One region of the Mesorhizobium sp. M0522 genome, then DNA from elsewhere that is predicted to be linked to it. Evidence: predicted binding sites of a transcription regulator. Region 1 holds the regulator's gene; the other holds the start of a gene.
What was found. The regulator PhoB, encoded in region 1, activates phosphate uptake and scavenging genes when phosphate is short. The targets are predictions, from matches to a motif close to TGTCATNNANCTGTCAT.

Region 1 (15,569 bases):
GTCGTGCCAAGCCACTCCCGCAGCACGAGCCGGGGATCGGCATTCTGGCGGTCGGCGCCTATCCCCAAACCCTCGACCACTTCACCCCCAGGCGCTCGCCAGAGCCAGATACGGCGTGAAATGATTGGGTCGGGAGCATCCTGCGCCAGCGCGCCGGCGATGATCGGCAAGCCGTCTTCCATCAAATGCGTTGAGAGCTGCAATAGAAGTCGCCCACCGTCGCCAATATGCGCGGCGTCGTCCAGAAGGAATGAAAGCGACTTTGCGAGAAGCATCGGTAGAATGTCACTCGGCACCGGCTTATGCTTACGCCTCGAACATCTTCTTGCAACTCCCCACATTCGCTTCAATCATGCATGGAATTCGATGCGGATGTGACCTGGGAGTGAGCGATGGCGGAATCGGTTTACACAGAGATTGAGGTCGCCGCGCCACAAGCGACCGTGTTCGCGCTTTTGACGGATCCGGACCAAATCGTGCGATGGATCGGGACCGAAGCGAATTTGGATGCAACGCCGGGCGGTCTGTTCCTCGTCAATGTCGGTGGTCGCCATATGGCGCGCGGTGAGTTCACCGAGGTGATCCCGGTCCACCGTCTTGCCTACAGTTTTGGCTGGGAAGACAACGAGACCGTGCCGCCCGGCTCCAGTCATGTCGAGATCGACCTGATCGCGAGGGATGCGGGGACACTGATCCGCTTCACGCACAGCGGACTGCCGAACGCAAAGGAGCGTGACAGCCACCGAAGGGGATGGGAGCACTACCTCTCAAGGCTGAAGATCACTGCCGATGGGGGACATGTCGATCCCGACGTGCCGATGAAGAATATGTGATTTTCATCTAAGGGCCGCGGATGCCCGTAATCCCAACCAGGCGCGGCATGCGTCAGCGAGGCCCCTTTGACCTGCCGTCGCCAAACCGGCCGCTCGGGAAACCCAGCGGCCTGCGGGCCGCCGCACCATTACAGCTGCCGGCGACGGATCGTTTCAGCGAGCTCGGCGAAGGCGTCCGCGATCCCGGTGCCGCTCTTGGCGCCTGCGTGGAGTTCTTGAAACTCAGCGCTTCTGGCGCAACGCCTCGGATTGAATTAGCATCCGTTCATCAAAGCTCCGGCCGCACTCCTGCAGGATGCGGAATGCGGAGCGCAGGCGAGCGAGGCCGGGCGCGGTCACATGCCGGGCGCCGATCCAAGCGCGACTGGGCATCCGAACTTCCGTTCGGCGGCAAGACGGCGTGGCCGGGAGGAGTCAGATGCAAAAACTACAATCGCAAGGCGTCCATCACATCACGCTGGTCGGCGCCGGGCGTCAGACCTCGATCGATTTCTGGGAGGGCGTGCTCGGCATGCCTTTCATCTTCGAGCAGCCCAACCTCGACAAAGCCAGCGAAAGCCATCTCTATTTCGACCCGGGCGACGGCCGGCTGATCACCGTCTTCACCGACGAGAGCCGCACGCCGGTCAAGCGGCGCACGCCGACCGACACGGGCTGCGTCCATCATATCGCTTTCGCGGTGTCGCGCGTCACCTTTCTGCAGGCGGTTGCCCGGCTCGACGAGCGCGCCATCAAGCACAGCGGCGTCAAGGATCGCGGCTTCATGGACTCGATTTACTTCGAGGATCCGCTCGGCCTTCTGATCGAGCTCGCCTCCTATCGTTTCGAGCCGCCCGCGGGCTTCACCCATGCCGACGTGCTGATGCAGGCGCACAAGATCCGCGTCGCGCGCGGCGATTACAACATCGCCGAAGTGCATCTCGCCGACGCGATCCAGGCGCTTGCCGAGCGCTTGCGCGCAACCTTGTCGGAGGATCGCGCACCGAAAAATCCATACTGACGACACGCCAAACAAAGGGAGGACATAATGGCAAAGACAGCGACGAAGAGTGCGAAAAAGCCTGCCGCCAAGGCAGCCAAGCCAGGAGCGAAGCCGGCGGCCAAAGCCGCCGCCAAGTCAGCGGCGAAAGTGGCAAGGCCGGCAACGAAGGTCTCCGGCAAAAAGCCCGCGAAGGCCAAGGCGAAGCCGGCGAAAAAGCCGGCGCTCACGCTCAGCATGCTGAAGCCCAGCGTCAACAATATGAGCGTTCGGGTGTTTGCACGCGCCGCCGGGCTCGACCATTCCGAAACCGACGTTTGGGGCCTCACGCGCTCGCCCGAATATATGGCGCGAAACCCGGCCCATCTTACGCCGATGATCGAGGACAAGGGCCTGCCGAGAGGTGTCTTGTGGGAAAGCTGCGCCATCATGCAGTACCTCGCCAACAAGCACGGGCTGGAGAAACTATATCCCAAGGCGCCGGCCAAGCGGGCAATGATCGACAGTGCCATGTTCTACCTGATCGGGACGCTCTACCCCTATGTGGCGCGCGCCACTTATCCTGCACTGAATTTCCCGCAATATGCCGGCGAGGTCGGCCACAGCGACGCCCACCCCGACAAGAAGTCGGAAGCCCAGAAGGCCGCTATAGAAGCGATAGCCGAGCCGCTGGAGGTGTTTCACAGCTTCTTCAGGAACGGCAAGCCGTTCATCGGCGGCAAGAACCCGTCGATCGCCGACATCCGCCTGGCGGCGACGCTCGAATTCCTCGCCGTCATCGACTATGCGCTGCCCCAATGGGCAAAAGACTATATGGCGGCGATCGAGAAGAAGCTCGGCAAGGCCTATGCCGAGCCGGCCGGCGACGTGCGCGGCTATATCGCCTATGTGCGGTCGCAGGCCAACGCCTGAGGCACGTGCAGGCCGGCGATCGTCCGCACGTTCTGCGGGAGCCGGTAATGATCTGGGGTAATTCTTTCTTACTCTCCCCTGTTTGCACGATGTGGGGAGCTTAAGGTTTCGTTAACCGAAACCCTTTCTACTGGTATCCACCTCCAGCTTGCGACCACGGATGTACTGGCGCGGATGGAAAGCAAAGGTCGGCTGCTCGCCGGCCTTTGCTTATTGCAGCCCTGCCGAAGTTTGCGGCTGACGGCGCTTCACGACGCCTGAATGGCTGATGAAGCGCGTTGCCGGCATCTTGCCATCGCCGATGTCGGCCCTACCATCGAAGTAGTCCCGTCCTCGATGGCGGTTCAAGGACAGAGGCCCTGTCATGAAAAGCATTGCTGGAATGATGGTGATTGCAGGCGCCATGCTGGCGGGTGCAGCCGGTCAATCGAATGCAGCGACGCTCAACACCATGCCCGAGGTCGGGGCTGCCATCCAGGCGTGCTGGACCCCGCCGGCGAATGCCGGGAATTCCACCGTCACCCTGAGCTTCAGCTTCAGGCGCGATGGCACGCTGATCGGCCGGCCCAAGCCGACCGCCATCCGCGTCGCCGGCGAGGAGAAGACGCGCCAAGCTTTTGTCGACGCGGCGGTCGCGGCCGTGGACCATTGCCTGCCGTTGAGCTTTTCACCGGCGCTGGCTCAAGGCATCCCGGGCAAGGTGTTCACTCTGCAATTCAACTCGCCCAAACAAGAACAGGCTGCACCGCGAGTGAAGGCTTCGCCTTGATCTTTTCCAAAAACCGGATTCCACTTTTCGGGATCTAGTGGCGCCTTCGTCTCGCCTCGACATGTCGCGCCAGTTCCGGCACCTCGAAGACATAGTCGCTCCAGGCCGATTCCGGTATCTGGCCGGCGAGATAGCACTCCAGCAAAAGCCTCTGCTCGTGGTCGAGTGGCCTCGGTGCGCGTTCATGGTCGAACCCAAGTGAATGGAACAGATTCCTGGTCAGGTCCGCGACAGTGAAGTGGATCGACATTTGCGGTCTCCTCCTTTGGCCGCTCAACGCCGATCCCAGGGCTAAGGTTTCAGCAACGGCCGGCCGGTAACGCCGGATTGATCGCGATGCCGAACCCGCCGCGCGCATCAAACTTCGCCGTGGCGGGCGTCCGCCGGCGTTGCTGCTGGTTCGTCTCAATCTTGAAATAAAAATGTAATATTGAATTTACACGAGTGGAATCTAATACACTATAGCTAAAGTCTCTGGTGGCGGTTTGATCTACTTCAATTAGGAAAAACTGATTTAGCTAGTACTTATCCATAGTCGACAAAGAAATCCTGTTCTCGGTGCAACAAGGATAATGGTCGTTCCAATGACACGCTTCTGGCCCCTCACGATTCTGATGCTGGTGTCGGCAATAGCCGTTGCGCTCGGCACATCCTTCTCCTACGCGGATAGCTGCGGTGCCATCAGGAGCCAATTGCTTTCGGCGGGGCGCAGCGGCGGGACCAGCCCCGAGCTTGCCCAACTGCGTCGGCAACTCGCCGCGATTCAAAAGCTTGAGAGACAACGCAGATGCACGGCGAAAACGGCCGGCTTCTTCTTCAATCCCTGCGCCGACCTGGTCAGCAGCAAGGCGGAGGTGCAACGGCAGATCGCCAGACTGTCGAATTCGAGCAGGGACACGTCCGGATTGAAGGCCAGGTTTGTCGCGCTGGGCTGCGCCGCCCCCGCTGCCAAGAAACAGCCGGCGCAGCAACGCACGGCACCCAAGGCCCAGTCCGCAGGCACAACAATTGGCGGCAATCGGATGCTGTTTTGCGTTCGCTTGTCGGACGGATATTTCTTCCCCGCGCCAAAATCGCAGTTCGCCAAGAGCGACGATCTGAAGGAAACGGTCGATCAGTGTCGCTACATCTGCGACGATGCCGGCGTCGACCTCTATACGCTGAGCGACGCCACTCGCGAGACCGAGGAGATGGTCGCGCTCGAGTCGGGAAAACTCTATGTGGAGCTACCTGCCGCGTTCCGGTACCGCGACGACTCGAACTTCAAGGCCTGCGACGTCAAGCGCTATTACCGGCGCGTCGCCGAGCTCAGGGCACGAACCGTGACACCGGCCAACATGACCAACGCCATCATACCGTTGCCGACGTCAAAGCCGGATTTTGGCATCGTCGCGGAAATTCCTGAATCCGGGATCGAAACCGCCGGTGCCGCTCCGGCAGAGGCAAAACGCAGGCTGCCGAAGTGCAGGGAGCTGCCCAGCATCAGTCGATCGAAAGAGCGATCGGCGCGAGGCCGGTGAGAGTGGTCGGGCCAGCCTTCTTCCCGGCGGACTGACCAGGGCGGGCGATGTTCCGAGACGGCTGGCCGGATAGCCGCTTCAAGGCCTGGAGCCGTGCGCATCGACCGACGTCGGCTGGTTATTCGCAGACCATGCGGGCCCGTTTGCCGGGCTCGCTGACATTCTTGCAAGTTAGCGGCTTCGTCGGCTCCGGCGACAGCATGGGCGGGTTGTTGGTGATCCTCCCCCGAGGCGCTGCAACGGAAGCCGCGCTCCTGCGCACCGCCGGCCTTTTCGGCGTTTGCGGCGCCACTGGAAAGACGTCGGTCTCCAGTTGCGACTGTTCGGCTTGCGCCTGCGGCGAAGGCCTGTCCCAGAAACGGCGAACATCGAGCGGCTTGGGAATGATGACGGTGCCGTCATAGCTGCGCGCGCAGCCGCTTCCCAGAGGCAGCGCCAGGCACAGGAAGACAGGCAGAATCCGTCGAGACATCAGCAATACCCCTGCAAGCTTATAACGCTGCTTCGGCCTAACCGACAACCGGCGGAATAGGGCGAAGGGAGTAGATACCGTGAAGTAGAGTCGTCGCACTTCCAGTCGAAGGCGTTGCTCGAAGATCGAGCGCCGGGTCGGGCGCGGATGGAGGTCCAGCGCGAGTTAGAACCTTGCGATTCGTCAACGTTTCCAGCGTAAGGCCATGGTGCGATCGCACCATACCAAAGCCGCGCTCAGTGGCGACAATGGGATATTCGAAGTCCCGCTCCTCCAGTTACGGGCGGGAGCAGCGACCGCCGGCAAGAAACAGGGTCAGATTTACCCCAACGGACCTGTTTCGGCGATGGCGCGGCCATGACACGTTCTGGCTGCATGCAACGCGCTCCCGTCCGGCTTTTTTCTTTTACAGCCGGTGGCTACGATCGCCGAGCAGACGATGCCGGCCGGAATTCACGCAAGCTGCTGATTCCAGCGGCAAACCGCGGCCCATGCCGACAAAGCCCGCGGCCGCTCCTTCTTAACCCGGCTGGACGACGTTACCGGAGCGACATGAAACTGTCATGCGACTGTAATAATCGGGGGCTATTGGCCTCAGCGGGCGCCGGAGGAATGGCGCCGAGAGACCATATTCCGAACAGGAGCAGGCCACATGAGACATTTCATCCGCTCGGCGGCCGTTGCGATTGCAATGGCTGCGGCGACGACCACCCTCACCCTGTCCGCCGCGCTCGCCGCGGACATCTCCGGCGCCGGCGCCACCTTCCCCTACCCGATCTATGCGAAGTGGGCCGACACCTACAAGAAAGACACCGGCGTTGGCCTTAACTACCAGTCGATCGGTTCCGGCGGCGGCATCAAGCAGATCAAGGCCAAGACCGTTACTTTCGGCGCTTCGGATGCGCCGCTCAAGGGCGACGAGCTTGAAGCGTCCGGACTGGCTCAGTTCCCGATGGTGATGGGCGGCATCGTTCCCGTCGTCAATCTCGAAGGCATCAAGCCGGGCGAGTTGGTTCTCGACGGCCCGACGCTGGCCGACATCTTCCTCGGCAAGATCACGAGCTGGGATGACGAAGCGATCAAGAAGCTTAATCCCGACGTCAAGCTGCCTTCGCAGGCGATCGCGGTCGTTCACCGTTCCGATGGTTCGGGCACGACGTTCAACTTCAACTATTACCTCGGCGACGTCAGCGCGGACTGGAAAGAAAAGGTCGGCGTCGACAAGGCCGTGGAATGGCCGGTCGGCATCGGCGCCAAGGGCAATGAGGGTGTTGCCAACAACGTCGCCCAGACCGGCGGCGCGATCGGTTATGTCGAATATGCCTACGCCAAGCAGAACAAGCTCACCCACACCGATATGATCAACAAGGACGGCAAGAAGGTCGAGCCCACCGCGGCGGCGTTCTCGGCGGCAGCGGCCAATGCCGACTGGAGCTCGCAGCCGGGCTATGGCGTCATCCTCGCCAACGAGCCGGGCGCCGAGTCCTGGCCGATGACGGCGGCAACGTGGATCCTGCTCTACAAGAAGCCGGATGATGCCGCGACCACCGGCGAAGCGCTCAAATTCTTCGCCTGGGCATACGACAAGGGCGACGAGATGGCCGGCGAGCTGGACTACGTTCCGATGCCCGACAAGGTGGTTGAGAGCGTCAAGGCCATGTGGGCCAAGGAAGTCGTCGGCGACGACGGCAAGCCGATCTACTCGGCTATGTAATCTCCTCCAGGGAGGGCGTCGATGGCGCCCTCCCTGTTGCCTTTAATCGCGAGGACCCAATGACCATCGCTTCCGATGCCATGCCATCATCTGCAGCAGCCCGGGCCAGGGAAGCTACGGTGCGGCGCTTCGCGCTCACAGATGCCATATTCCGCGGACTCACCCGCGCTTCCGCAATTCTTGTGCTGGTCATCCTCGGCGGTGTCGCGATCTCGCTGTTTGCCGGCTCGTGGCAGGCGCTGTCGTCCTTCGGTTTCTCCTTCCTGACGACTGAAAGCTGGAATCCGGTCACGGAAAAATTTGGCGCACTGGCGCCGATCTACGGCACCCTGGTCACCGCGGCCATCGCCATCCTGATCGCGGTTCCGATCGGCATCGGCATTGCAGTCTTTCTCACCGAGCTCTGCCCGCGCCCGCTCAGGCGCCCGATCGGCATAGCGGTCGAGCTGTTGGCCGGCATTCCTTCGATCATCTACGGCATCTGGGGCCTGTTCGTGTTCGCGCCGTTCCTGCAGACGGCGATACAGCCCTTCATCATCAACGTCTTCCACGGCGTGCCGGGACTATCCAGCCTTTTCGCTGGCCCTCCTTACGGCATCGGCCTTCTGACCTCGGCGCTGATCCTTGCCATCATGGTGCTGCCCTTCATCACCTCGATCACCAAAGACGTCTTCGATACGGTGCCGGCGGTGCTGAAGGAATCGGCCTACGGCATCGGTTGCACGACCTGGGAAGTGACCCGGCGCGTGGTCATTCCCTATACCCGCATCGGCATCATGGGCGGCGTCATGCTTGGCCTCGGCCGGGCACTCGGCGAAACCATGGCAGTGACCTTCGTCATCGGCAACGCGCATCGCATCAGTGCCTCCCTGTTCGCACCGGGCACGACGATCTCGGCGACCATCGCCAATGAATTCACCGAGGCCGACGGCGACCTCTACACCTCCTCGCTGGTGGCGCTCGGCCTGATCCTCTTCGCCATCACCTTCCTGATCCTTGCCGCCGCCCGCTATATGCTGATGCGGATCGACGCCCGTACGGGAGCCTGACCGATGTCGACATCCTCATCGCTCCACAGCCGCCGCAAAGCCAGGAATTCGGTGATGATGGCGCTTTGCGTCGTCGCCGCCGGCATCGGGCTTGCCTGGCTGGCGCTCATTCTCGGCGCACTGGTCTATAAGGGCACAGCCGGGCTTTCGCTCGCCGTCTTCACCGAGATGACGCCACCACCGGGCGAGGCCGGCGGCCTGCTCAATGCCATCGCGGGCAGCCTGCTGATGACGATCATCGCCGTTGTCGTCGGCACGCCGATCGGCGTGCTGGCGGGAACCTACATGGCCGAGTATGGACGCTTTTCGCGCATCACCACCGTCGTCCGCTTCATCAACGACATCCTGTTGTCGGCGCCGTCGATCATCATCGGCTTGTTTGTCTATGAGCTGATGGTGCGGCCAATGGGACATTTCTCGGCCATTGCCGGCGCCGTTGCGCTTGCCATCCTGGTCATTCCGGTGGTCGTGCGCACCACTGAAGACATGCTCAACCTGGTGCCGAACGCGTTGCGTGAAGCCGGTGCCGCGATCGGCGCGCCACGCTGGGTGGTGATCCGTTCGGTCGCCTACCGCGCCGCATTGTCCGGCATCGTCACCGGCATATTGCTGGCGATAGCACGCATTTCCGGCGAGACGGCGCCGCTGCTCTTCACCGCGCTCAACAACCAGTTCTGGAGCAGCAATATCAACGCGCCGATGGCCAGCCTGCCGGTGACCATCTTCCAGTTCGCTCTCAGCCCTTACGAGGAATGGCAGCAACTGGCGTGGACCGGCGCACTCATAATCACCCTGACGGTTCTGGGCTTGAGCATCCTCGCCCGCAGCCTTACCGGACGCAGAGAGGACAGATGACACAGATGTTGTCCCCAGACATGACGATGGCCGAAACGGTCGCCGAGAAGACGAAGATCGAGGTCAAGAATCTCAACTTCTACTACGGCCAGAGCAAGGCGCTGAAGGACATCAGCCTGTCGCTGCCTGAGCGCAGTGTCACGGCCTTCATCGGCCCTTCGGGCTGCGGGAAATCGACGCTGCTGCGTGTGTTCAACCGCATCTATGAGCTCTACCCAAAACAGACGGCCGAGGGCCAGGTGCTGCTCGACGGCAAGAACATTCTCGACCGGTCGCAGGATCTCAACCTCCTCAGGACCAAGATCGGCATGGTGTTCCAGAAGCCGACGCCGTTCCCGATGTCGATCTACGAGAACATCGCCTTCGGCGTCAGGCTCTACGAGAACCTCGGCAAGTCCGAGATGGACGGCCGCGTCGAACAGGCGTTGAAGCGCGCCGCGCTGTGGAGCGAGGTCAAGGACAAGCTCAACGCCAGCGGCTTGAGCCTGTCCGGCGGCCAGCAGCAGCGGCTCTGTATCGCCCGCACCGTGGCCGTGAAGCCGGAAGTCATTCTGCTCGACGAACCGGCTTCGGCCCTCGACCCGCTGTCGACTGCCAAGATCGAGGAACTGATCGACGAATTGCAAGCCGACTACACGATCGTCATCGTCACCCACAACATGCAGCAGGCGGCGCGCGTGTCGCGCCAGACCGCCTTCATGTATCTGGGTGAACTGGTCGAGTTCGACCGGACCGAGAAGATCTTCACGTCGCCCCGCGAGAAGCGCACGCAGGACTACATCACTGGCCGCTTCGGCTGAGCCGTTCCGATCATGCATATGAGGACAGGACCATGGGCGAACACACAGTCGCTTCTTTCGACGAGGATCTCGAGCAGATCAGCAAGCTGATCCGCGACATGGCCGACCTCGCCGGTTCGATGGTCGGCGGGGCGACCAAGGCCCTGTTGAATTCCGACAACGTGCTGGCGCAACGCGTCGTTTCCGACGACGCCATCATGGATGCGCGTCAACGCGAACTGGACGACCGCGCCATCACCCTGATCGCCAAACGCCAGCCGATGGCCCACGATCTTCGCCATGTGGTCGGAGCGATCCGCATGGCGGGCGACCTCGAACGCATCGGCGACCTTGCCAAGAATATCGCCAAGCGCGTGAGTGCGGTCGGCCTCAGCGCCACGCCGCGGGACCTGTCGCATTCCATCGACGCGATGGCGCAGCTGGTTCTCATCCAGGTGCAGGGTGTCATCGAGGAATATGCTGCAGGCGATGCGGCCGCGTTGGCCAAGCTGCGTGCCGCCGACGAGCGCATCGACGTCAAATACACGTCCGTGTTCCGCGAGCTCTTGACCTACATGATGGAAGATCCGCGCAACATCACCGCTTGCACGCACCTGCTGTTCTGCGCCAAGAATCTGGAGCGGATCGGCGACCATGTCACCAACATCGCCGAAAATGCGTATTATGTGCTGACCGGCGAGCAATTGCCGGTCAATCGTCCGAAGCAGGACGAAACGACAATGTCCGCACCGGTGACATGATGGGGGTGCCCAGCCGATGATCGCACCACGCATAATGGTGGTGGAGGACGAGGAGCCGTTGGGTGTGCTGCTCCGCTACAATCTCGAATCCGAAGGCTACCAGGTCGAGGTGGTGACACGCGGCGACGAAGCCGAGATCCGTTTGCAGGAGAATGTGCCCGACCTTTTGGTGCTCGACTGGATGATACCAGCGGTTTCCGGCATCGAGCTCTGTCGTCGGTTGCGGGTGCGCCCCGAAACCGAGCGGCTGCCGATCATCATGCTGACCGCGCGCGGCGAGGAGAGCGACCGGGTGCGCGGGCTTTCGACCGGCGCCGACGACTATCTGGTCAAACCGTTTTCGACACCGGAATTCATGGCCAGGGTCAAGGCGCTGCTGCGGCGCGCCAAGCCGGAAGTGCTGTCCAGCGTGCTGAAGGTCGGCGACATCGTGCTCGATCGCGAATCGCACAGGGTCTATCGCAAGAAGAGCGAAATCAGGCTCGGGCCGACCGAATTCCGGCTGCTCGAGTTCATGATGCGGCATCCGGGCCGTGTCTTCTCGCGCAGCCAGTTACTCGATAATGTCTGGGGCGAGACAATCTACATCGACGAACGCACCGTCGACGTGCATGTCGGGCGGCTGCGCAAAGCCGTCAACAACGGCCGGATGCCGGATGTCATCCGCACCATCCGCGGTGCCGGCTATGCGATCAGGGAAGATTGACCCGCCTGGTCAGGCTACGTTCTTTCTGACGCTGGGCCTCATTTGCGCGCCCGGCGCGAAAATCTCCTGGTCGACGAAGCTTAGCGCCCGCATCGCGCAGCCTTCGCGGATCAGCGGCAATTCGTTCGGCTCTGTATCGAAGGAGATCGAGCCCGAATGCTGGCCGCCGGCGGTCTGGGCGATTGCCTTCCGCAAGGCCGGCTCGATCAGATCGAAGGCGGCGGCACTGGCGCCGACCATCGCGACCGGTGCCGGATCGATCAGCGCGAACAGCGAGCCGAGACCGAAACCCAGCGCTTCGCCGGCCTTGCGGTAGGCCTCGCGTTCCGGCCCATCTTTCTCGCGCGCCCGGGCCGCCAGTGCTCGCATGTCGGCGTCGCTGACGTCGGCGATCGGTTCGCTTTCTTCGCTCATCTGCCTGGCGTTGCGCCAGATGGCGTAGTTGCCGGCATAGGCCTCGATGCAGCCGCGCCGCCCGCAACGGCAGAGCGCGCCGCCCGGACGATGGATCATGTGGCCAAATTCGCCACCCGAGGAATGCGTCCCGGTGAACAGTTCGCCCTTCAGCACCAGCCCCATGCCGATGCCATGCGAAAGCAGGATGGCGATGAAGTCGTCGCGATAGCGATCCGGATTGCGCCAGCGCAAAGCCACCGCCATCATGTTGCAGTCGTTCTCCACCGTTGCCGGGATGCCGAATTCGTCCTCCAGCATGTCGGCAAAGGCGATGTCGGTCTGCGGCGTGATCGGCGACCACAGCATGGCGCGTGCAGGGGAGTCGGTAATGCCCTGAATCGCCAGGGCGATGCGGGCGACACTGCGGACGTCAAGGTCTGGATCCTGCAGCCGGCGCCGGACGATGGCCATGCATTCACGGATCAGCTCGTCGCGCGGCATGGTCAGCGTGTCCAGCCGGCGCTGTTCCTCGGCGACCACCTGTCCCGTATAGTCGATAATGGCGGCCGACAGGAAATTCAGCGACAACACCACGGTCAGCACCGCCGCCGCTTCCGGGTTGAGGGCGAGGCCGACCTGCGGACGACCGCGTTTCAACGAAACGGGCTCACTTGCCTTGCTCTCGGCGAGGATGCCTTCCCGTATCAGGTCGGAAGAGATCGCCGATATGGTCGAATGACTGAGGCCGGTAGTAGCTGCGATCTCAGTACGCGATGGCTGGCCGGCCCGGCGCACCGCCGAGATCACCATCGCCCGGTTGCGCCGGCGCAAATCGTCATGGCGGATTCCGACCGACATTGTTTTGCTTTCCTCCCGGTTGCCGCGGCCGCTCATGAACCGGAAGCCGTCGGTAATGTCCGACAAATAGTGTCGGACGCAGGCAAATAGTGTCAGATGCAGGTTGCGCTGTCATCGTTTATTCCGACGCTCGAAAAAACTCGCAGAGTCATCAAAATCCATCAGAATCGATGTTGACAGCAGCCGGAGATCGGGCCAGTATTTTTTCGAGGCTCGAAAAAATTAGAGCTTCTAAGCTGGTCTTTGAGCCAATTGGTCACGCCGTACGCGGCGCAGGGAGGATATGATGAAGAAATTCACGACCGCCATTCTGGCGGGTGTCGCCATGACGCTGGCGCTGGCGTCGGTGGCGCAGGCTAAAGACAAGGTCATCGGCGTTTCCTGGTCGAACTTCCAGGAAGAGCGCTGGAAGACCGACGAGGCCGCAATGAAGGCGGCCATTGAGGCCGCAGGCGACAAGTATATTTCCGCCGACGCACAGTCCAACCCCGGCAAGCAGCTCACCGACGTCGAGAGCCTGATCTCGCAGGGCGCCAGCGCACTGATCATCCTGGCGCAGGACGCCTCGGCCATCGGGCCGGCCGTGCAGAAGGCACTGGACGAAGGCATCCCGGTCGTCGGCTATGACCGGCTGATCGAGAACAAGGACGTGTTCTATCTGACCTTCGACAACAAGGAAGTCGGCCGCATGCAGGCCCGCGAAGTCTTCAAGGTGAAGCCGGAAGGCAACTACGTCTTCATCAAGGGTTCGGGTTCCGATCCGAATGCCGATTTCCTGTTTGCCGGTTCGATGGAGGTGCTGAAGGAGGCCATTGACGGCGGCAAGATCAAGAATGTCGGCGAGGCCTATACGGACGGCTGGCTGCCGGCCAACGCTCAGAAGAACATGGAACAGTTCCTGACCGCCAACGACAACAAGGTCGATGCCGTGGTCGCCGCTAATGACGGCACTGCCGGCGGCGTCGTCGCCGCGCTGACGGCGCAAGGGCTGGCCGGATCGGTTCCGGTTTCGGGCCAGGACGGCGACCACGCCGCGCTGAACCGCATCGCGCTCGGCACACAGACCGTGTCGGTGTGGAAGGATGCGCGCGAGCTCGGCAAGAATGCCGCCGAGATCGCCTCGCAACTGGCCGACGGCAAGCAGATGACCGACATTGCCGGCGTGAAGGATTTCACCACGCCCGGCGGCAATACCGTCAAGTCGCTGTTCCTGACCCCGGTCGCCATCACCAAGGACAACCTCAACGTCGTCATCGACGCCGGCTGGATCAAGAAAGAAGAGGTCTGCGCCGGGGTGACGGCTGGCACTGTTGCAGTCTGCAACTGAGCCGACGTTTCCGAAAAGTCCGAACGCCGCGGCCGCTCGCCGCGGCGTTTTTCCAACAAGAGTTGTTTTTCCGCTTCCGGCGGATAACTTCTAGGCTGCTTCCGGCATCCGCGGCAGACGGCAACCCGGCGGGAGAAACATCATGACCGACACGACGTCCAACACGCCGGTCGACAGCACGACAGACCGGGCACGGGAATCCGAACTCGGCATTGTTGCCCGATTTCTCAAGGCAACCGAACTCGACACGCGCATGCTCGGCATGGTCGGCGCGCTGCTGGTCATCTGGGTCGGCCTGCATGTCATTTCTAGCGTACGGCTCGGCGTCAATCCGTTCGACTTCGACAGCCGGACCTTCCTGACGCCACGCAATCTCTGGAACCTGTCGGTGCAGACTTCGGCCGTGGCCATAATGGCCGCCGGAATGGTGCTGGTTATCGTCATGCGCAATATCGACCTGTCGGTCGGCTCCGCCGAAGGCCTGATCGGCGTGGTCATGGGTTTTGCGCAGGTGCATTTCCTGGTGCGAATGGTCGGTCTGCAATTAGGCAACCCCTGGATCTGGATCCTGGCGCTGGCCATCGGCCTCGCGCTTGGCCTTCTGATCGGAGCGTTCCAGGGATACATCATCGCTTATCTCGAGGTGCCGGCCTTCATCGTGACGCTGGGCGGCCTTCTGGTCTGGCGGGGTGCCGCATGGTGGGTCGCCAGTGGGCAGACGATTGCGCCGCTGGATGCCACTTTCCAGCTGATGGGCGGCGGACCGACGGGTTCGATCGGTGCGCGATGGAGCTGGATCGTCGGAATTGTCGCGTGCCTGGCGGTTGTGTTCATGCTGCTCAACGGGCGGGTGCAGCGCAAGCGGTTCCGCTTCCCGTTACGCCCGATCTGGGCCGAGACGTTCCTCGGGGCCGTCACTTGCCTTGTCATCATGGGCGCCATATGGCTTGCCAATTCCTATCCTTGGCCGGTCGGCATCGTGAACAGATATGCGGCGGCCAACAATATAACCGTTCCCGAAGGCGGGCTGTTCATCGCCCATGGCATCGCCATACCCGTGCTGATGGCTGTAGCCGTAGGGCTGATCATGACCTTCATCGCCAAGCGTACCCGTTTCGGCCGCTATGTCTTCGCCATCGGCGGCAATCCGGAAGCAGCCAACCTTGCCGGTATCAACACGCGCTGGGTGACCATGAAGGTGTTCATGATCATGGGCGTGCTGGCGACGATCGCCGCAGCGATCTCGTCAGCCAGGCAGAACTCGTCGACCAATGCGCTGGGCACGCTGGACGAGCTCCTGGTCATCGCGGCGGCGGTGATCGGCGGCACGTCGCTCGCCGGCGGCTCCGGCACAGTGCTCGGCGCCATGCTCGGCGCGCTTTTGATGCAGTCGCTGCAGTCCGGTATGGTGCTGCTCGGCATCGATTCGCCGCTGCAGAGCATCGTTGTCGGAGCCGTGCTGGTGGTCGCGGTGTGGCTCGATACCGTCTATCGCAAACGGGTCTGAGCATGATCCCGCAAGGTGGAAACCGGTTTTCGTACAACTTGATGCTCAAGCAGGATCTATAGGGAGGAAGGACGAGCATGGCAGACAAAACCGCTCCCACGCCGCTGATCGACATGCGCAACATCTCCATCG
Region 2 (15,569 bases), 130 kb from region 1:
AGTTGACATTCAGAGTTGACATTACTTAGTAACTTGGCAAAGTGCCTAAATGCAAGAGGTCGATGTCTTCAAAGCAATCGCCAACGAGCGCAGGCTGCAGATCCTCGATTGGCTGAAGGACCCACGCGCGCATTTTCCGCCGCAGGCGGACGGCGATCTGGTCGAGGACGGCGTCTGCGCGCTGCTGATCGCGGAAAAGCTGGGGATCACCCAGGCGACGCTCAGCGAGCATATGCGCGTGCTCACCCAGGCAGGGCTTTTGCGCAGCAAGCGCATCAAGCAGTGGATATTCTATCGCCGGAATGAGGACAGAATCGCCGAGACCAGGGCGCTCATTCAGCACCGGCTGTAGCTGCAGAGTTCTACTCCAACCAGTCCGGCACCGAGTCCAGTCCGATCAGCTCGTCATAGGTCTGGCGCGGGCGCACAACGTGGAAGCGGTCGCCGTCGACCAGCACTTCCGGTACCAGCAGCCTGGTATTGTAGGTGCCGGCCTGAACGGCGCCATAGGCGCCGGCGGTGGAGACAGCGATCAGGTCGCCGGATTTCAGCCGGGGCAGGTCACGGTCGAGCCCGAGATAGTCGCCGGTCTCGCAAACCGGGCCGACGACGTCGACCTTCATGCGTGGTGCTGCGGCCGGCTGCTGCGCCACCGGCCTGATGTCGTGGAAAGCGTCGTAAAGCGTCGGCCGGATCAGGTCGTTCATCGCGGCGTCGACGACGAGGAAGTTCTTGGCGTCGCCCTCCTTCACGAAGATCACCTGCGAGACCAGGATGCCGGCATTGCCGACGATCAGCCGGCCTGGCTCGAACATCACTTTCAGCCCAAGTTTGGCAACATGCTTCCTGACGATCTGGGCATAGGCATCGGGCAAAGGCGGCGGGTTGTTGTCGACGCGGTAGGGAATGCCAAGGCCGCCGCCGACATCGATGTGCTCGATGGCATGACCGTCGGAGCGCAAGGCGCCGACCAGCTCCACCAGCAGCGCAAAGGCGTCGTCGAAGGGCTGCAATTCGGTGATCTGGCTGCCGATATGGGTGTCTATGCCGGTGACCTTGATGCCCGGCAGCTCAGCCGCGCGCGCATAGACCTTCCGCGCATGCTGCCACGGAATGCCGAACTTGTTCTCGGCCTTCCCAGTCGAAATCTTCTTGTGCGTCCTGGCGTCGACATCCGGATTGATGCGCAGCGAGATCGGCGCGATCTTGCCCAGCGCGGTGGCGCGGGCCGACAGCAGCTCCAGCTCCGGTTCGGATTCGACGTTGAAACAGAGAATGCCGGCCGAGAGCGCAAAATCCATTTCGCGCGCGGTCTTGCCGACGCCCGAAAACAGGATCTTGCTTGCCGGGATGCCGGCCGCCAAAGCGCGGCGCAATTCGCCCTCCGAGACCACGTCGGCGCCGGCGCCGAGCCCTGCCAGCACCCTCAGCACGGCCTGGTTGGAATTCGCCTTCATGGCATAGCAGACGAGAGCATCGAGCCCGGCAAAGGCCTCGGTGAAGACGCGAAAATGCCTGGTCAGCGTCGCCGTCGAATAACAGTAGAACGGCGTGCCGACGCTGGCGGCGATGTCTGATATCGCCACGTCCTCGGCATGCAGCGCGCCGTCGCGGTAGTCGAAATGGTTCACGAGATTGGTCCGAAATCAGAGCAGCGGGTCGAGGATGAATTTCTTGTCCTCGACAGGTTTTTCCGGCTCCGGCGGCAAAGGTTGCTTGGCCTTCTCGGCGTCCTTGCGGGCCTGCACGGCTGCCGCGTACGGCGTGTCGAGCGCAGCCTTCCTGCCGCAGGCCGCAACGGTGGCCATTGCCGCCAGCAGCGTCAGCGTCACCAAAATCCTGCTTCCGGTCATCGTGCCATCCGTCCAAAACTGTTGCCCGCAGCCGCTTCTAGCCGAGTTTTGCGGCCATTGCACCCCGCGTCTTACGCCTTGGCGAGCCGCTTTTTCCAGTAGCGGATCTGCTTGCGCACCTCGGACGGCGCGGTGCCGCCGAAGCTCGTGCGGCTCTTTACAGAATTCTGCACGGCAAGAACCGAAAACACGTCGGCGCTGATACCGGGGTGAATGGACTGCAGATCCTCCAGCGAAAGCCTGTCGAGCCCGATCTTCCTGTCCTCGGCCAGCGCCACCGCCCGGCCAGTGATATGGTGCGCCTCGCGGAACGGCAGCCCGAGCGTGCGCACCAGCCAGTCGGCGAGGTCGGTCGCAGTCGAATAGCCGGCGCCGGCCGCCTTTTTCATCGCGGCAGTGTTCACCGTCATGTCGCGCACCATGCCGGTCATTGCCGCCAGCATCAGGTCGAGCGTCTCGGCCGCGTCGAAGACGGATTCCTTGTCTTCCTGCATGTCCTTGCCATAGGTCAGCGGCATGCCCTTCATCACCGTCAGCAGGCCGACGAGGTGCCCGGTGACGCGGCCGGTCTTGCCGCGCACCAGTTCGGCAGCGTCCGGGTTCTTCTTCTGCGGCATGATCGACGAACCCGTCGAGAAACTATCCGACAGCCTGACGAAGCCGAATTGCGGCGTCGACCAGATGATGATCTCTTCGGCCAGCCGCGACAGATGCGTCGCGCAGATCGCCGCCAAGCCCAGGAACTCGAGCGCGAAATCGCGGTCCGAAACACTGTCGAGCGAATTGCGCATCGGCTCGCGGAAGCCAAGCGCCTTCGCCGTCTGGTGCCGGTCGATGGAAAAGCTGGTGCCGGCAAGGGCGGCGGCGCCGAGCGGGCTTTCATCCATCCGCTCGATGGCGTCGCGGACACGCGACAGGTCGCGTGCAAACATCTCGACATAAGCCATGCAGTGGTGGCCGAAGGTCACCGGCTGCGCCGCCTGCATGTGGGTGAAGCCCGGCATCACCGTTGCCGCATGCTCCTCGGCCCGATCCAGGAACGCCGTGATCAGGCCCTTCAGCGCCTCGGCGACACGAAAGCATTCGTCCTTGACCCACAGCCTGAGGTCGACCGCCACCTGGTCGTTGCGCGAGCGGGCGGTATGCAGGCGGCCGGCGGCGGGGCCGATCAAATCGGCCAGACGGGCCTCGACATTCATGTGGATGTCTTCCAGCCTGGTCGAGAACTCGAATGTGCCGGCCTCGATCTCTGCGAGGATCGTGTTCAGCCCGTGAGCGATTTTTTCTTGATCGGCCGCCGAAATAATGCCCGTTTGCGCCAGCATCTGGCTATGGGCGATCGAGCCGCGAATATCCTGCGCATAGAGTTTGCGGTCGAACGAGATCGACGCGTTGATCGCTTCCATGATTGCGGCCGGACCCGAGGCAAAACGTCCGCCCCACATCTGGTTGCTGGCCTTCTTGTCGTTCATCGCTATAACCCGTGCTCCGGAGCAGTTTTTCAAAAATGGCAGACGGCAATAGATTTTTCCCGGCTTTGCGTCTCATCCTCGCCGCTTTGGTTGCGGGCGTGCTGGCCGGCGCGGTCGCGGTATATGTCAGGGAAAGCAGTTCTGGCAACAAGGCGCCCGCGCAAGTGGCCGCCGGCGGCGGCAAGGACGACGTCGCCTGCGCCGCCAAGACCGACCGTGCCAAGAAGATCGCCGCCGCTGCCACCGGCCAGGTTGCCGCGCTTTTGCCGGCGGATCCGCCGCAATCGCTGAAAAGCCTTGCCTTCAACGGCCCCGACGGCAAGCCGACGACGATCGCCGATCATGCCGGCAAGACGGTGCTGCTCAATCTGTGGGCGACATGGTGCGCACCTTGCCGCGCCGAAATGCCGGCGCTCGATGCGCTGCAGAAGGAGATGGGCAGCGATGCGTTTCAGGTTGTTGCCGTCAACGTCGATGCCGGCGACGATGCCAAACCGAAGAAGTTCCTGGAGGACACCGGCGTCAAGTCGCTCGGCTACTATCGCGATGCCACGATGGCGCTGTTCAACGACGTCAAGACGCGCGGCCTGGCGCTCGGTCTGCCGGTCACCATGCTGATCGATGGGCAAGGCTGCCTGATCGCCCATATGAATGGCCCGGCCGAATGGTCGGGGCCGGATGCCAAGCGTCTGGTCGAGGCGGCGCTTCAGCCGGGATAGGCTCAGACCGTGCGCAGGCGCGGCTTGAGCACGGCAATGCTTGCGCCGCGTCGGCTGGCGGTGCGGATTGCCGGAGCGGCCACGCCCGTCAGTTCCCCGAATGTCTCGATCGGAGCCGGTTTGCCGAGGTAGTAGCCTTGCCCGATCTCGCAAGCCTCGGCGTCCAGGAACTGCAATTCACCCGGCGTCTCGATGCCTTCTGCCAGAACCGGTAGGCCGAGACCGCGTCCAAGCCCCAGCACGGCGCGAACGATCGCCGCGAACTGGGCGTTCTTGTCGACCGATTTGATGAACGACCCGTCGATCTTGATCTTGTCGAAGGGAAAGGCGCTGAGGTTGGACAGCGAAGAATAGCCGGTGCCAAAATCGTCCATCGCCACATGCACGCCAAGCGCCTTGACCTGCCTCAAGGTTGCCAGCGCGCGCGGCATGTCCTTCACCAGGGCCGTTTCGGTGATCTCCAGTTCGAGCCTGCCGGGGGCCAGGCCGGATCTCGTCAATGCGTCGTGCACCTTGCGGCTGAAGTTCGGATTGTGAAGTTGCACGGCGGAGACGTTGACGGCGACCATCAGCGGGTTTGTCCAGCGAACAGCATCGTTACAAGCCGTCGTCAGCACCCAGTCGCCTATCTGCGCGATAGCGCCACTGTCCTCGGCCACGGGGATGAAAACGGCCGGAGAAATGTCACCCCGCTCAGGGTGCTGCCAACGGACCAGGGCTTCGAAGCCGATCATCCTGCCGCCGCGGATCTCCTTCTGCGGCTGATAGACGAGGTGGAACTCCTTGCGGGCGATCGCCTGGCGCAATTCATGCTCCATCACGCGCTTGTCGCGGGCCGCGGTGCCCATGGCTATCTCGAAAAACCGATAAGTGTCCCTGCCTTCGGTTTTGGCGCGATGGAGTGCCGTGTCGGCATGGCTGATCAGGCCGGCCTGGTCTTCGGCATCCAGCGGAAAGAAGGCGATGCCGATGCTGGCCGAGACGAGGCCGGAGCCGACCGAAACCCTGTTTTCCTCCCGGATCGCCGCCAGCAAGTCCTCGGCTATCCGGCCTGCGGCCAGGGGGTCGGGGAGGTTCGGAGCTATGATGGCAAATTCATCGCCGCCGAGACGCGCGAGCATCTGTCCGTGGCGCGGGATGCCGGAAATGCAGTGCGCCAGCTTCTGCAGCATAGCATCGCCGGCCCCGTGGCCATAGAGGTCGTTGACTTGCTTGAACCGGTCAAGGTCAAGCAGCAGGAGCGCCAGATGTCCATCCTTGCCGCCACGATCCATCGAGGCGAATTCTGCTTCCAGCCGGGAAGAAAAGCTCCGCCGATTGGCAAGCCCGGTAAGCGGATCGAAATGCGCGAGGCGGAGGATCTCTTGTTCTGCCTTCTTGCGCTCACGGATGTCGCGAACGGCAAGCACCGTATGAGGCCTGCCGCAGTAGGTGATTTTCCTGGCGATCAGCTCGACAGGAATTCTCGCCCCGTCGCTGCCCCTTAACTTCGCTTCCTGCGCCTGTTCGCCGAAGCCGGACATATCGGCTGCGCTCTGTCCGTCGAAAAGCTCGCCGAATTGCATCGTGTTCAGGGTGGCTGTCGCTGTTCCGGTCAGCTTCGCCATACTGTCATTGGCGCTGACAATGCGGGTGCCATCGCAAACGATCAGACCTTCCACCGCCGCATTGGCGAGATCGTGCATGCGATCGGCCTCGAGCTTCTGGCGGCGAAAGCGCAGGTCGATCCACAGCGCGGCACCCGATAGCACAAGGATTATCAGGCTGGCGACCGCTGCGGCAAAGGCCTGGGAAATGGGCTCGATGGAATGTTCGGATATTTCAATCGAGGAATCCGGAATGATCGACACCGCAGCCATCGCGATGAAATGCAAGCTGCAAATCGCCAGCGTTAAAAGCGCGGCGCCGCCGAAAGTCGCGAGCGCTGACGGACGGCGCAAGACGACAAGGAGCGCCAGTGCCGCGAGGGTCACGCCGGCCAGAAGCGATATCGCGACAAGGAGCAGGTTCCATACGACCCGGCCTTCGACCTCGAAAGCTGCCATGCCGATGTAGTGCATCGTCGCGATGGCGCCGCCCAGAATGGCGCCACCGGCGAGGAAATGGTCGATGCCGCGGCGCAAGGTGGCGACCCACATCCCAAGCGCGGTCATGATAACGGCGGCGGCAAGCGAAAAGGCGGATAATCCCGGATTGTATGCGTTCGGTATTCCCGGCGTAAACGCGGTCATGGCGATGAAATGCGTCGCCCATATGCCGAACCCGGTCGAGGCTGCGGCGATCATCAGCCAGACAAGCCGGTTTCGCTCGGTCGATCGGCCGACATGCTTAAGGAGATTAACCGCTGAGAAGCAAGAAATTCCACAGACGAGTGCGGCAAGCGCAACCAGTCTCGGATCGTGCTGACTTACAATACAATTATAGACCGTCAGCATCCTGGTTCACTCGGTCTGCCAAAACTAACAGGGGAGGTGTGACTGATTAGTTCTTGGAGATTTTAACGAATGGTTAACCCGCGGGCCATGAGGCGGGTCTTTTCGGGGGAAAACCGACGCCGCTGCGCCGAAAAGACGGTGATGTGATTTCTTGCGCCCGGTTCGGTAGCGAGTGCACTTTAGGAAGGAATGATGTTCATTGATCCGCAATAAAACCGTTGTCCGATTGTCATCAGCGCCACATATTGGCTTTGCGGAAGTGCCCCTTTCGCCAATGACAAACGGGAGATGAAACATGAAGTTCTTCGGCTTTGCGGCCGGTATCGCCGCCACCGTGACCCTGCTTTCCACCACCTCCGCCTTCGCCGTCACGCAGATCAGCTGGTGGCACGCCATGACCGGCGCCAACGCCGAGGTCGTCGCCAAGATCTCCAAGGATTTCAACGCCAGCCAGAGCGACTATGAGCTCGTTCCGGTGTTCAAGGGCACCTATCCGGAGACGCTGAATGCCGGCATCGCTGCCTTTCGTGCCGGGCAAGCGCCCGATATCCTCCAGGTGTTCGACGTCGGCACCGGCGTGATGATGGCGGCCGAGGGTGCGATAAAGCCGGTGGCCGATGTGATGACCGGCGCCGGGATGACTTTCGACAAGAGCCAGTATCTGCCCGGCATCGTCGGCTATTATTCGAAGCCGGACGGCACCATGCTATCGTTCCCCTACAACTCTTCCTCGCCGATCCTCTACTACAACAAGGACATCTTCCAGAAGGCAGGCCTCGACGTGAACAATCCGCCCAAGACGTGGAACGAGGTGTGGGAAGCTGCCAAGAAGATCAAGACGAGCGGCGCCGCCCCTTGCGGCTATACCTCGACCTGGCTGACCTGGATCCACCTGGAGAATTTCGCGGCGTGGAATGACGTGCCTTGGGCCACCCAGCAGAATGGCCTGGCCGGCGGTGATGTCGAACTCAAGATCAATGCGCCGATTTTCGTCAACCACTTCCAGGCGCTCGCTGACCTGGCCAAGGACGGCACATTCAAATATGGCGGGCGCACCTCCGAAGCCAAGCAGATATTCCTCGCCGGCGAATGCGGCATCTTCACCGAATCGTCGGGCGGCCTCGGCGATATCGTCAAGTCCGGCATGAACTATGGCATCGGCCAGCTTCCTTACGACAGTGACGCCAAGGGTGCCCCGCAGAACACGACGCCGGGCGGTGCCAGCCTGTGGGTGTTCGGCAACAAGTCGGACGAGGAATACAAGGGTGTCGCCGCCTTCTTTGCCTATCTGTCCAAGACCGATGTGCAGGAATATCTGCACCAGAAGTCGGGATACCTGCCTGTGACGCTCGCCGCGTATGAGGCGACGAAGAAATCAGGCTTCTATGACAAGAACCCCGGCCGCGAGACACCCATCCTGCAGATGATCGGCAAGTCGCCGACCGACAATTCGAAGGGCGTGCGCCTGCCGAATCTGCCGCAGGTGCGCGATATCCAGAACGAGGAGCTGGAGAAGATGCTGGCCGGCCAGCAAACCGCCCAGCAGGCACTCGACAATGCGGTTGCGCGCGGCAACGCGGCGATCAAGGAAGCGCTGGAGAACTGACGGGATTATCTCGGTTAGTCGGTTGGAATATCGCCCACGCGAGCCGGCGTGGGCGATACCTGGATAGCGAGGGAAATCAGCCTGTCTCCACGCGTCGTCTTTCCCAACAAGATCCTGCCCTACCTGCTGGTGGCGCCACAACTCGCCATCACCCTGGTTTTCTTCTACTGGCCGGCCGGTCAGGCGCTTTACCAGTCGATGCTCAGGCAAGACCCGTTCGGGCTGAAGAGCAGGTTCGTCTGGTTTGCCAATTTCCGGAAGGTGCTGGCCGATCCGGCCTACCTCAACTCGATCAAGGTCACCGTAGTGTTCTCTCTTGCGACCGCGATCGTTGCCATGGTTGTGGCCCTGCTGCTCGCGGTCATGGCCGAGAAGGCCGTGCGCGGCAAAGGCCTCTACCGCACACTGTTGATATGGCCTTACGCCGTGGCGCCGGCGATTGCCGGCATGCTTTGGCTTTTCCTGTTCAATCCCTCGATCGGCTCGTTGGCCTATTTGCTGAGAAGCCTCGGCATCGTATGGGACCCGCTGCTCAACGGCACCCACGCCATGATCCTGCTGGTGTCGGCTGCTGCCTGGAAGCAGATCAGCTACAACTTCCTGTTCTTCGTCGCCGGCCTGCAGGCGGTGCCGAAAACGCTGATCGAAGCGGCGGCCATGGACGGCGCCGGCGAAACCAAGCGCTTCTGGACCATCGTCTTCCCGCTGCTTGCGCCGACAACCTTTTTCCTGCTGGTCGTCAACACCGTCTATGCCCTGTTCGACACGTTCGGCATCGTTCATGCCGTCACCGGCGGCGGGCCGGGCAAGACGACCGAGACGCTGGTCTACAAAGTCTACAATGACGGCTTCGTCAATCTGATCCTGGGCGATTCGGCGGCGCAGTCGGTCATCCTGATGGCCATCGTCATTGCGCTCACAGCGATCCAGTTCCGCTATGTGGAACGCAAAGTCCATTACGGCTGAGGGCAGCGATGATCGGCCAGTCCCCGCTCCGCACCTTCATCGCCCATGCCGTGCTCATCCTCGGCATATTGATCGTGGCTTTTCCGATCTACTACACCTTCGTTGCCTCGACGCACACGCTGCAAACGATCCTCAGGCCGCCCCTGCCGCTCTTGCCCGGCGGCCAGCTATGGAACAATTACAGCGAGGCGCTGTTCGGCGGCATCGGTCGTATCGGCGGGGTCAGCGTCGGCAGGCTGCTCCTCAACACCACGATCATGGCACTCGGCGTTGCGGTGGGAAAGATCTTCATCTCGATCCTGTCGGCCTACGCGATCGTGTTCTTTCGCTTTCCGCTGCGCATGACCTTCTTCTGGCTGATCTTCATCACCTTGATGCTTCCAGTCGAGGTGCGCATCCTGCCGACCTACAAGGTGATGGTCGATCTCGGCATGATCGACACCTATGCCGGCCTGATCGTCCCGCTGATCGCCTCGGCCACCGCAACGCTGCTGTTTCGCCAGTTCTTCATGACCATACCGGGCGAATTGGTCGAGGCGGCGCGTGTCGACGGTGCCGGGCCATGGCGCTTCTTTTTCGATATTCTGGTGCCGCTGTCGCGGACAAACATCGCCGCGCTGTTCGTGATCCTCTTCATCTATGGCTGGACGCAGTATCTTTGGCCGCTGCTCGTCACCAACAGCAACGACATGAACACCATCGTCATCGCGCTGAGAAAGATGGTTTCCTTCGCCGATGCCGACACCCAATGGCACCTGGTGATGGTCACGGCAATGCTGGCCATCGTGCCGCCGATCCTGGTGGTCGTGCTAATGCAACGCTGGTTCGTGCGCGGTCTGGTCGAATCCGAAAAGTGAGAAGCCGATGGCGACCGTGGATCTGAAGGATGTCAGGAAAATCTATCCCAGCGGCGTCGAGGCCGTGAAGGGTGTTTCCATCGCCATTCCCGACAAGGAGCTTTGCGTGCTGGTCGGCCCCTCCGGCTGCGGCAAGTCTACGCTGCTGAGGATGATCGCCGGGCTGGAGACGATTTCTGCCGGTACAGTCGCCATCGACGGCAAGGTGGTCAACGCCATTGGCCCGACCGAGCGCGACATCGCCATGGTGTTCCAGAACTACGCGCTTTATCCACATATGAAGGTCTACGACAACATGGCCTATGGCCTGCGCAACCGCGGCACGCCGAATGACGAGATCGACAGCAGGGTACGCTCGACTGCCAAGGTGCTGGAGCTTTCGGCGCTGCTCGACCGGCGCCCGCGCGAGCTTTCCGGCGGTCAGCGCCAGCGCGTCGCCATGGGTCGCGCCATCGTGCGCAACCCGAAGGTCTTCCTGTTCGACGAACCGCTGTCCAACCTCGATGCGAAATTGCGCGGGCAGATGCGCATCGAGATCAAGAATCTGCAGCGCTCGCTTGGCGTCACCTCGGTTTATGTCACGCACGACCAGCTTGAGGCGATGACGCTGGCCGACATCCTCGTCGTCATGAACGCCGGCCTGGTCGAGCAGACCGGCGCGCCGCTTGATGTGTACGAAAAACCGGCCTCGACCTTCGTCGCCTCGTTCATAGGCGCACCGCCGATGAATCTGCTGGCGCTCACAGGGGCCTCCCCAAGCTCGGTATTGGCGGACGGTACTGTGATTGGCTTGGCGCCTCGACAGGGCAAGGCAGTGACACTAGGCTTTCGTCCGGAGGACGCCGACATCACCTTCGCGGCAGAGGCGCCGGCCGGCGCGCTCGCGCTGCCGGCAACAGTGGAAGCGGTCGAACCGGTCGGTGCCGAAAGCTTTCTCCATTGCGTGGCAGCCGGCAGCCGCATCGTGGTGCGCGTCTCAGGCCGCGCCAGCGCCAAGCCAGGCGACCAGTTGCGCGTCGTGGCCAGGTCCGAAAAGCTGCATTGGTTCGATCAGGCGGGCAAACGGGTCGATTGAAGTCGGCCTTGCGCAAAACCGTTCAGGCAAACACATGCGCCTTGCCCGACACGGTCAGCCGGACGATCTCGCCGATCGCCGGCGCGTCCATGCCCGGCTTGCGCAGGATCAACGGCGTATTGCCGATGGCGGCGGCGTCGGGCGGATCGGGGCTGTTCAACAGACGCACCGCGATGGTGCACATCGAGCCGGCGAACTCCGATTCCGTCACCTCGCCGAACAGCATGTCCGGCGTGCCGGACATGCCTTCACGCGATGTGCGTTTCAGCAACACCTGCTCCGGCCGCAGCATGATGCGGGCGACGTCGCGCCGCTCCGAGCTGTCGACAGCGATGCGGCCGAGCGGCGAGATGGCGAAGCCATCGGCGATCCTTGCCGGCAGGACGATGGCGTCGCCAAGGAACTCGGCGACCATCCTGTCCTTCGGCTTGAAATAGAGCTCGCGCGGCGTGCCGACCTGCGAGAATTTGCCGTCGCGCATCACCGCGACCTGGCTGGCGAAAGACAGCGCCTCGGCCTGGTCGTGGGTGACCAGGATGGTGGTGATGCCGGCGGTTTCAAGGAGCTCGGCCACGGCCTTGCGCATCGAGGCGCGCAGGCCGGTGTCGAGCGCCGAGAACGGCTCGTCGAGCAGCATCAGCCGCGGCTTCATGGCCATGGCGCGGGCGAGCGCGACGCGCTGCTGCTGGCCACCGGAGAGTTCGTGCGGACGGCGCTTCAGGATACCTTTGTCCAGCCCGACGACATAGGCGAGCTCGGCGATGCGCTCACTGCGCTTTTCCTCGTGACGCCCCATGCCGAAGCCGATATTGGCGGCGATGCTCAGATGCGGGAATAGAGCGCCGTCCTGCGCCACCAGCCCGATGCCGCGGCGATGCGCCGGCACGGCCGTGTCGCCATCGGCCAGCACCTCGCCATCAAGCACGATGCGGCCCTGGTCCGGCGCCTCGAAGCCGGCGATCAGCCGCAGCAAGGTGGTCTTGCCGCAACCGGACGGCCCGACGACAGCCGTACGGCTGCCGCTGGCCACGCTGAGGTCGACGCCGGCAAGTGCTGCGACCGGCCCGTAGTGCTTGTGGATGCCGCTCAGCTCGAGAAAGCTCATCGCCCGGCCATCCGCTTCGACTGGACGTAGAGCAACCAGGTCAAAGGCAGCGACATCGCCACCATGATCAGGGCATAAGGCGCCGCCGACGCATAGTCGATCTCGCCGCTATAGGACCAGAACGCCATGGCCAGCGTGCGGGTGCCGTTGGGCGCCAGCATCTGGGTTGCGGTCAATTCGTTCATGATACCCAGCGCGACCAACGCCATGCCGGCTGCGGCGCCCGGCGCCGACAGGCGGATGGTCGTCGACCACAGCGCCTTGAGCGGCGACCGGCCGAGGCTGGAGGCGGCGCGTTCGAGCTCGACCGGCGCCTGTGCGATCGACGCCCTGAGGCTAATCAGGGCGCGCGGCAGGAACATCAGCGCATAGGCGACCAGGATGGTGAACAGGGTCTGGTAGAGCGGCATGGCGATACGCACGGCGATGGTGACCAGCGCCAGGGCGATGACAACGCCGGGCAACGCGCCGACGATATAGTTGCAGCCCTCCAGGACGCGTTGCAGCCGCCCCGGCGCGCGGATCGAAATCCACGCCATCGGCATTGCCGCGACGGTGGCGAGCAGCGCGCCGGCAATTGCTAGGAACAGCGTTTGGCCAAGCGCCAGGCCGATCTCGTCGAGCCGCCAGACATCGGCGCCGCCGGCCATGAGCCAGCGGCCGATAGTGGCGAACGGCACGCCGAGCGCCAGCAGCGTGGTAATGGCAGGCAGCAGCAGGCAAGGAATGGTGGCGCGCCCAAGGCCCGTGCGCTGCTGCTGGCGCGCAGCACCCGAACCGACGCGGGCATAGCGCTCCTCGCCGCGCACCAGCACCTCCAGCCCGAGCAGCACAAGGCAGCAGGTCACCAGCACGCCGGCCAGCATGTTGGCGGCGGGACCGTTGAAGGTCGACTGGAACTGGTCGACGATCGCGGTGGTGAAGGTGTCGAAGCGGATGAAGACATAGAGCCCGTATTCGGCCAGGAGATGCAGGCCGACCAGCAGGGAGCCGCCGCAAATGGCGAGCCGGAGCTGCGGCAGCACGACACGCCTGAACACACGCCACGGGCCGAGACCAAGGGCTGCCGCTGCATCCTCGAGAGCGGGATCGAGCCGGCGCAATGCCGCCGCCACCGGCAGATAAAGGAAGGGGAAATAGGCGATGACCGACACAAGCACGCCGGCCCACAGGCCGTGCAGTCTGGGCACCATGGTGACCCAGGCGTAACTGTGGACGAAGGCCGGAATGGCGAGCGGCGCCACCGACAGCCAGGCCCATAGGCGGGCACCCGGCAGATCGCTGCGCTCGGTCAGCCAGGCCAGCATGACCGACAGCACGATCGAGATCGGCACCGCCAACACCACCAGCAGGCTGGTGTTGACCAGAAGTTCGCCGACGCGCGGCCTGAACACCAGCGCCGCCACCGTTTCCCAGCCGGTCTGCACCGCCACCCAGACGATGAAGGCAAGCGGCAGCAGCGCGAAAAGCGAGACAAAGACGGCAGCCAACGCAATCCATGAGACCGACCAACGACGTGCCCGCACGGCCGTGGCGTCGGCCGGCAAGCCTGGGCGTGCGAGATCGATCGCGGATTGCATCAGATCAGACGTTGCGCCAGCTCCGCCCGGAGGCGGAAACGATCGGCGGCGGATAATCTCGCGGGTAGCTTGTGGTCATAGGCAAATGCCATCTTGAAAACAGAGCGCTCCTGTGGAAAGCGAATTCCCACAGGAGCGCAGTCGGTTGCCCTTTTAGGACGAACGCCGGCTAAAGCAAGCCGGCCGCCGTCATCAGGTCGGTCACCTTTTTCGAGTTCAGCGTCGTCGGGTCGACTTTCGGCGCCTGCAGATCGGCCAGCGGCACCAGCTTCGGATTGGACTCGGCGCCCTTGCCGACTGCGTATTCGAACGAATCGCCTGTTTTCAGCACGTCCTGGCCGCCATTGCCGGTGACCCATTTCAGGAAAGCCTGCGCTTCCTTCGGGTGCTTGCTCGAGGCCAGCACGCCGCCGCCGGAAATCGAGACGAAAGCACCGGGATCCTGATGCTTGAAATAGTGCAACTCGACGTTCTTGCTGTTCTCGCCGGTCTTGGCCTGATCGCCGTAGTAGTAATAGTGATAGATCACGCCGCCTTCGACCTCGCCGGCATTGACCGCCTTCATCACCGTGCTGTTGCCCTTATAGGCGGTAAAATTCTCCTTCATCGCCTTCAGCCATTCGGCCGTCGCCGCCTCACCCTTGAGCTGCAGAAGCGCGCTGACGATCGCCTGGAAATCGGCGCCGGAGGGCGAAGCGGCCCAGCGGCCCTTCCAGCTCGGATCGGCGAGATCGAGCAGCGATTTGGGCAGCTGGTCGGCGCTCAGCTTGGTCTTGTTGTAGGCAAAGACGGTGCTGCGCGCGGCGACGCCGACCCATTTGCCGCTCGCCGGCTGGTACTCCTGCGGAACCTGGGCCAGCGTCTCGGTGCCGACCGGTGCGAACAGGCCGGCCGCCTCGACTAATGCCATGGCCGGCGAATTCTCCGTCAGGAATACATCGGCGGGCGAAGCGGTGCCTTCCGCAACGATCTGATTGGAGAAATCGCTGTCGCCGCCATTGCGGACGGTAACCTTGATGCCGGTTTCCTTGGTGAATCCCTCCGCCCAGGCCTTGGTCAGGTTTTCGTGCTGGGCGTTGTAGACGACGATGCCCTCGTCCTCTGCTATTGCCGGGCCGGCGATCAGGCTGATTGCAAGTGCTGTCGCACCGGCAAGGGCGGAAAGAGCATATTTCATGGCGTCGTCCTCGATTTCGATGGTCTTTGGCTTGGCACGCTGCACCTACCAATACCTGACTGGTGCAGTCAACATTGCTGGCCCACTCAATCGCTCAAAAGGAGCAAACTTTCGTGATGCTCAGCTAATTTGCCTTGGACATTATTTCGCCGGCCCCGTAACAAATCAGCGCCGAGACGCGAATATCGGGGAGTGAACTCTTGTGAGCGGCAAGGACGAAGCCGAGCTTTCACGCCTGCTGCGGGCCGCGATCGCCGGAGACGAAAGGGCCTATGCCGACTTTCTGCACCGGATCGCCGCGCTCGTTCGTGGCTTTGCCCGGCGCAAGATCGTGCAGGGCGGGGTGGATCCCGAGGATGTCGTGCAGGAAACCTTGCTGGCCATTCATGTGAAACGACACACCTGGCGCCATGATGCGCCGGTGCTGCCTTGGGTCTATGCAATAGCCCGCTTCAAGCTGATCGATGCGTTCCGGCGGCGCGGTCGGCGGATCGAGATCGAGATCGACGAAATCGCCGAGACCTTTGCCGAGCCGGAATCGGAGACGGTGAGCGAGCGCGACATCAACCGGGCGCTCGACAGCCTGTCGCCGGCACAGCGTTCCGTCGTCTCGGCCGTATCGGTCGAAGGCCGGTCAATCGGTGAGACCGCGGCCAAATTCGGCATCAGCGAGACGGCTGTGCGGGTGTCACTGCACCGCGGGCTTGCCGCCATTGCCAAACGG

Region 2: the regulator PhoB is predicted to act here: its motif matches at 6,696-6,712, upstream of ugpB (sn-glycerol-3-phosphate ABC transporter substrate-binding protein UgpB).

The regions. Positions count from the first base shown of each region.
Region 1 is NZ_JAMYQW010000001.1:291,656-307,224, reverse strand. It holds gene NKI58_RS01545 (adenylate/guanylate cyclase domain-containing protein) at 1-275, opposite strand, end outside; gene NKI58_RS01540 (SRPBCC family protein) at 393-833, shown strand; gene NKI58_RS01535 (VOC family protein) at 1,252-1,833, shown strand; gene NKI58_RS01530 (glutathione S-transferase family protein) at 1,861-2,724, shown strand; gene tolA (cell envelope integrity protein TolA) at 3,089-3,493, shown strand; gene NKI58_RS01520 (hypothetical protein) at 3,528-3,743, opposite strand; gene NKI58_RS01515 (DUF2865 domain-containing protein) at 4,078-5,013, shown strand; gene NKI58_RS01510 (hypothetical protein) at 5,132-5,485, opposite strand; gene pstS (phosphate ABC transporter substrate-binding protein PstS) at 6,138-7,199, shown strand; gene pstC (phosphate ABC transporter permease subunit PstC) at 7,259-8,248, shown strand; gene pstA (phosphate ABC transporter permease PstA) at 8,252-9,103, shown strand; gene pstB (phosphate ABC transporter ATP-binding protein PstB) at 9,100-9,903, shown strand; gene phoU (phosphate signaling complex protein PhoU) at 9,936-10,643, shown strand; gene phoB (phosphate regulon transcriptional regulator PhoB) at 10,660-11,349, shown strand; gene NKI58_RS01475 (ROK family protein) at 11,359-12,603, opposite strand; gene xylF (D-xylose ABC transporter substrate-binding protein) at 12,890-13,930, shown strand; gene NKI58_RS01465 (sugar ABC transporter permease) at 14,073-15,437, shown strand; gene NKI58_RS01460 (ATP-binding cassette domain-containing protein) at 15,515-15,569, shown strand, end outside.
Region 2 is NZ_JAMYQW010000001.1:161,205-176,773, reverse strand. It holds gene NKI58_RS00850 (ArsR/SmtB family transcription factor) at 50-352, shown strand; gene lysA (diaminopimelate decarboxylase) at 363-1,631, opposite strand; gene NKI58_RS00840 (hypothetical protein) at 1,647-1,853, opposite strand; gene argH (argininosuccinate lyase) at 1,925-3,325, opposite strand; gene tlpA (thiol:disulfide interchange protein TlpA) at 3,361-4,044, shown strand; gene NKI58_RS00825 (bifunctional diguanylate cyclase/phosphodiesterase) at 4,047-6,479, opposite strand; gene ugpB (sn-glycerol-3-phosphate ABC transporter substrate-binding protein UgpB) at 6,775-8,085, shown strand; gene ugpA (sn-glycerol-3-phosphate ABC transporter permease UgpA) at 8,167-9,051, shown strand; gene ugpE (sn-glycerol-3-phosphate ABC transporter permease UgpE) at 9,060-9,908, shown strand; gene ugpC (sn-glycerol-3-phosphate ABC transporter ATP-binding protein UgpC) at 9,916-10,983, shown strand; gene NKI58_RS00800 (ABC transporter ATP-binding protein) at 11,006-12,088, opposite strand; gene NKI58_RS00795 (ABC transporter permease) at 12,085-13,668, opposite strand; gene NKI58_RS00790 (iron ABC transporter substrate-binding protein) at 13,838-14,845, opposite strand; gene NKI58_RS00785 (sigma-70 family RNA polymerase sigma factor) at 15,048-15,569, shown strand, end outside.